2 linked regions of the Prochlorococcus marinus XMU1402 genome follow. The protein of the gene in region 1 interacts with the protein of each later gene in a pairwise test. Links are inferred from orthologs where the notes say so. Each region holds a gene or a part of one and is shown in the gene's direction. Other genes may lie near its edges.

Evidence for each region.
Region 2: the proteins of cysE (region 1) and cysK interact in binary tests that used the Escherichia coli proteins (3 or more experiments, as listed by UniProt). The link is inferred for Prochlorococcus marinus XMU1402 from one-to-one orthologs.

The regions. Positions count from the first base shown.
Region 1 is NZ_JAAORD010000002.1:538,839-542,074, forward strand. The notes cover bases 1-2,897. They hold cysE (serine O-acetyltransferase), read left to right. Parts: upstream 1-1,030; coding sequence 1,031-1,765; downstream 1,766-2,897. Other genes in these bases: HA141_RS09200 (GntR family transcriptional regulator), read left to right, coding at 39-1,025; secA (preprotein translocase subunit SecA), read right to left, coding at 1,774-2,897. Outside these bases: more of secA, read right to left, coding at 2,898-3,236.
Region 2 is NZ_JAAORD010000001.1:404,507-407,721, reverse strand. What follows is about bases 238-3,113. They hold cysK (cysteine synthase A), read left to right. Parts: upstream 238-1,120; coding sequence 1,121-2,107; downstream 2,108-3,113. Other genes in these bases: queA (tRNA preQ1(34) S-adenosylmethionine ribosyltransferase-isomerase QueA), read right to left, coding at 2,110-3,113; HA141_RS02290 (PLP-dependent transferase), read left to right, coding at 238-1,036. In the rest of the region: more of HA141_RS02290, read left to right, coding at 1-237; more of queA, read right to left, coding at 3,114-3,215.

The DNA.
Region 1 (3,236 bases):
CTGTGAGAAAATATTAATTAAGTAAGGATTTTTCTAAAGTGAGATTCCATGTTCAACAAGAGAGTGATATACCAGCATCTACACAACTGTATAATCAAATTTGCTTTGCAATAGCAGCAAGACATTTCCCTCCAGGTCACAGACTACCCAGTACTAGACAACTCGCAATGCAGACTGGACTCCATCGAAATACTATAAGCAAAGTTTACAGACAACTTGAAATAGATGGGGTTGTAGAAGCCGTAGCTGGATCGGGTATTTATGTAAGAGATAATATTACTAAGAGAGACTTCAAAAAATCAATTTACTCAAAGGATATAATCAGTAAACCACCAGATCAGGAAGCAAAGAAATCTATTGATAATTTTATAAGTCTTGGATGTACTTTACAAGAAACAAGAGAAGTATTACTGAATGAAATTGATTGGCGTATTAAGTGCGGATCAAGAATTATAGTCAGTACGCCTAGAGAGGATATAGGAGCATCTATGCTTATAGCAGAAGACCTTTCTCCAAAAATTAATGTTCCAGTAGAAGTCATACCTATGGAAGAATTAGAAAAAGTTTTGAGTAGTTCAAATAATGGTACTATTGTCACAAGCAGATATTTTTTACAACCTCTAGAAAAAGTTGCTAAACAACATGGAGTTCGAGCTATTGCAGTCGACTTAAGCGACTTTCAAAAAGAATTAAAGATTCTCAAAGAATTAAATACTGGCAGTTGCGTAGGCATTGTTAGCATTAGCCCGGGTTTGTTAAGGGCGGCAGAAGTAATCATTCACAGCATGCGAGGTAGTGAATTAATGCTCATGACGGCTATCTCAGATAATAACAGTAGATTACTATCTCTTTTAAAAGCTTCAAACCATATCGTTTGTGATGGCCCCAGTTTATCAGTTGTAGAAAACATTCTACTAAAAAACCGTTCTCAACTTATGAGATTACCTCAAATAATATGTGCAAAAAATTATTTGAGTATAGAAACAATAAATCAATTAAAAAAAGAAATTGGAGTTATTACTTAAAAATGATACTTAGAACTTTTAGATCAGATATAGAAATTATTAAAGAGAGAGATCCTGCTGCCAGAGGAATACTTGAAATTTTTCTTTGCTACCCAGGTTTTCAATCAATAGTTATTCACAGATTTACACATAAATTATGGCAATTAAAATTTCCTTTAATTCCCCGTTTTTTAAGTCATCTTAATAGGATAGTGACAGGTATTGAAATACATCCTGGGGCAAAAATTGGTAAACGAGTTTTTATAGACCATGGAATGGGAGTTGTAATAGGAGAAACAGCTGAGATTGGAAATAATTGCCTACTTTACCAGGGAGTTACATTAGGAGGTACTGGCAAAAGTCATGGTAAAAGACACCCGACCTTAATGGAAAATGTTGTAGTTGGAGCAGGAGCAAAAGTTCTTGGGTCCATCACAATAGGATCTAATACACGTATTGGTGCGGGTTCAGTAGTTGTTCGTAATGTAGAGAGTAATAGTACTGTAGTTGGAGTTCCTGGAAGAGTAGTGCATCAAAGTGGTGTTAAAGTGAACCCATTAGCTCACTCTGCCTTACCTGATGCAGAAGCTAATGTGATTAAGAATTTAATGGATAGAATAGATTCACTTGAAAATGAAATTCTTAAATTACAAAAAATTCTTCAATGCCTAGCTAATTCAGAATCTATTGATATTTCTAAACTGGGAAATGCTCAAAATCTTAAAGACAAAGAAATTATTGAATTTCTTGGAGATGATTAAATCTTGATCTAGTTTGCATCATCAATCTGAGTTTTTGGCTGAAACATAAACATTGAATAAATAACATTTCGTCTCATATTAGTCATCATCTCTAAAAACATATCATAGCCTTCATTTTTATATTCAATTAAAGGATCTTTTTGGCCATAACCTCTCAACCCAACTGATTCCCTTAAAGAATCCATGGATTGAAGATGTTCACGCCACAAATTATCAATTTGCTGCAAAATAAAGAATCTTTCAGCTTCTCTCATTAATCCTGGACGAATCTTTTCTATTTGAGATTCCTTTAAATCATATGCTATTCGCAACTGTTCTTGAAGATAGTTTTTTAATTCCTCTATTGACAACAAATTAATATCATCAGGTTTTAAATCATCTAGTAAATAAATAAACTCTTTAACTTTAGAAATTAATTGCTCAATATTCCATTCTTCAGGAGGGAGATCAGGATTAATATAAGCATCTACAATTTCACTCATTGTTCTTTCTCCATAGCCTATTACTTGCCTCTTTAAATCAATTCCTTGCAATACTCTTAGTCTTTCACTATATACTGCTTTTCTTTGATTATTCATTACCTCGTCATATTCAAAAACTTGTTTTCTAATATCGTAATAATAAGTCTCTACTTTCTTTTGAGCACTTTCTAGAGACCTAGTAAGCATTCCTGACTCTATAGGCATATCTTCATCAACCCTAAATGCATTCATTAGATTTGCAACTCTGTCGCCTCCGAAAATCCTTAATAGATTATCTTCTAAAGATAAAAAGAATCTGGTACTACCTAAATCACCTTGTCTACCTGCTCTACCTCTAAGTTGATTATCTACTCTTCTTGACTCATGTCTTTCAGTACCAATGACATGCAAACCGCCAGCTTCTCTTACTTTTCTCTCTTCATGAAGCAAAACTTTTTCATATTCTTCTTTTACATCTGATAAAGCTTCCCTTAAAAGTTCTATCAATTTATCATCGGTAGGTGCTTTTTCTGCAGCTGTAGCTATCCTGTCATCAAGCTCTAAGACAGATAGTTGTCTATCTCCCCAATTATTCACAAGTTCATTAGATAAAAGAGAGAGTTTCTTTTCAATTTCTTCATTAAGTTTGCAAGGGAAAAGACTTGTTGAAGGCTCTGAAATATTCTTTTTCAAATTTGAACCAACTTTTGATGAAAAACCACCTTTCGCTTTTGAACTTCTTTGTTTAGGGATTGGTGGTTTATGCTCATTATCTGGCTTTACTAACAAAGGAATTAAGATATCTTTTAATTTAAGTCTTGCCATATAGTCACTGTTGCCACCCAGAATTATATCTGTTCCCCTTCCGGCCATATTAGTGGCAATAGTAACAGCACCTGCTCGGCCAGCCTGAGCAACAATTTCCGCTTCACGTTCAACATTCTCTGGCTTAGCATTTAACAAATTATGAGGAATGTTTTCTTCGGATAAAAGAACACTTAATAACTCAC
Region 2 (3,215 bases), on another replicon or contig:
AGAACTAGGTCTTGAAGATTGCCCTCCAAAATCTTACGTAAATGAATGTTCTCAAAGAATAAAAAATAGAATTTCTAAATCTACAAAAATTGACTCTAATGATATTCACTTAACTTCATCTGGAATGTCTGCATTGTATACATCATTAGAAATCATATATAAATTATTTCCAGCTAAACCAACACTCCAAGTTGGTTTTCCATATGTAGATGTACTTAAATTACCAATGAAAATCTTTCACGGAGCAAAGTTAATTACAGAAGAAAATTGCGCGGATATTGAATTAGAAATCAAAAGAATAAATCCATCAGCATTAATTATTGAACTTCCAAGTAATCCAATGCTCAAATGTGTAAACATTAAAAAAATTTCAAAAATTGCAAAAAAGCTAAATATTCCGTTAATTGTTGACGATACAATTGGTTCGAATTTAAATATAAATTCCATAGAACATGCAGATATAGTTTTTACTTCACTTACAAAAATTTTTTCAGGTAGTGGTGATATTCTTGCCGGATCATTAATAGTAAATCCAAAAAGCAAATGGATTGATCAGTTTAGAAATGCATTAAACGAGATTAATATTCCAATACTTTCCGATGGAGATATAGTTTATCTAGAGAAAGTTAGTAGAGATGTAAATCAAAGAGTTTTTGAACAAAATAAAGCATGTTTAGAATTAAAAAAAAGATTAGAGACTCATAGCGAGATTAAAAATATTTTCCATCCTGAAAATTGTCCAAATTTTAATTCTTTACTTACTTCTAATGGGGGATACGGCTGCTTATTATCGTTTGAATTAAATGGAGGATTGAACAAAGCTAAAAAATTTTATGATTCTCTAAAAGTATCTAAAGGACCTAGTTTAGGTACAAAATTTACTCTAGTTTGTCCTTATGTTTTACTAGCTCATTATGACGAGTTGGATTGGGCTGAAAGTTTTGGTATTCCCTCGCACCTTATTAGAGTATCAGTTGGATTAGAAGACCAAGATAAATTATGGAAAACCTTTTCTGAAGCACTAAATAATTTCTAAATTCCTAGTATTTACCGAATAGAAACTTATATACTCTTTTTCTGAATAATAGTTAGTATTAATATATATTTTCTCAATATATAAATGGCAAAAATTTATGAGGACAATAGTTTTGCTATTGGAAACACTCCATTAGTAAAATTAAAATCAGTTACTAAAAACGCGAAAGCTACAGTACTTGCAAAAATTGAAGGTAGAAACCCTGCTTATAGTGTCAAATGTAGGATCGGCGCAAACATGATCTGGGATGCCGAGAAAAGTGGGAAACTTACAAAAGACAAAACTATTGTTGAGCCAACTTCTGGAAATACAGGAATTGCTTTAGCTTTTACTGCTTCAGCAAGAGGTTATAAACTGATCCTTACAATGCCAGAATCCATGTCAATTGAAAGAAGAAGGGTTATGGCAGTGTTGGGGGCTGAAATTGTTTTAACAGAGGCATCTAAAGGTATGCCTGGAGCAATAGCTAAGGCTAAAGAAATTGCAGAAAGTAATCCTTCTCAATATTTCATGCCAGGTCAATTTGATAATCCAGCAAACCCTGAAATTCATTTCAAAACTACTGGACCAGAAATCTGGGATGATTGCGATGGTGAAATTGATGTCCTAGTTGCAGGAGTTGGAACTGGCGGCACAATTACAGGAGTTTCAAGATACATTAAGCAAGAGAAAGGCAAGAATATTACTTCTGTAGCTGTAGAACCATCACACAGTCCTGTTATTACACAGACAATGAATGGAGAAGAGGTTAAATCCGGACCACATAAAATCCAAGGAATTGGAGCAGGATTTATTCCTAAGAACCTTGACTTATCAATTGTTGATAAGGTCGAACAAGTAACAAATGACGAATCAATTGAGATGGCTCTTAGGTTAGCTAAAGAGGAAGGTCTATTAGTAGGAATATCTTGTGGGGCTGCCGCTGCTGCTGCTGTTAGATTAGCTGAACAAGATGAATATGCTGGGAAGACAATTGTAGTTGTTCTACCTGATTTAGCAGAGAGGTATTTATCATCAATTATGTTTACTGAAGTTCCAAGCGGAATCATTCAAGAACCAGTCAAAGCCTAAATCTATTTTTTCTCCAGTAGTGAATCTGGTGAAATATACATCGCATCGCCATAAGAGAAGAATCTAAATTTTTCTTTTATGGCTTTTTTATATAGATCTAATAATCTTTCTCTACCAATCATTGCACTTACTAAAAGTAATAATGAACTTTTAGGGAGATGAAAATTAGTTAATAATCCATCAACTACCTTAAATTTATAACCTGGCTTAATTACTAAATCTACGTATTTAGCTATGGGAATAAAGTCATTAATTTCCTGAGAATAACAACTTTCAAGAGCTCTTACGCTAGTTGTACCAATAGCAATTATTTTTCTATCTGTTTTCTTTATTCTTTTTATTTCCTCCACTACTTCCTTATTAACACTTACCCATTCTTTGTGAAGTTTTAAGTTACTTAAATCTTCTTGATCAATTGGTTTGAATGTTCCATAACCCACGTGCAAAGTTATCGGTAAGATTATTACGCCTTTTTTTTTTAGATTGGAAATAAGACTTTTGCTTAAGTGTAAACCAGCTGTTGGTGCAGCAACTGCCCCCGGATTTGTTGCATACTCAGTTTGGTAACTTTTCTCATGAAAAGATTCTTCTTCGGAATTTTTTATATAAGGAGGAAGAGGGATTTCCCCGTATTTATCAAGAAGTTCATTCATTGAATTGAGACAAGTTATATTTTCCGGAAATTTAATAAATCTCCCTCCAGTTTCTTCATCAACTCCATCAACAATCAAATTAATATCTTGTGCTAATAGAGATTTTAATTTTAATTTTCTATTTATTTTTAACTTTTTTGCTGGCTTTGCCAAACATAACCAAATACATTCATGGGATCTTTCTAAAACTAATAATTCTACTAATGTCTTATTTTCTAATTCAACCTTTAACCTAGCTTTCATAACTTTAGTATTATTTACAATTACAAGATCCCCTTCTCTAAATTCATCTAAAAGATTCTTGGTAAATTTATTAGTTAAACAGTCTTCTTCTAAAAAACTATTTCTAACTATCATCAATCTTGATTCATGCCTAATTGCAGAAGGTTTACTAGCAATTAATGAAGGATCAAGTAAATAATCATAAGCTTCAAGCTTATAATCTCTTTCTTCAT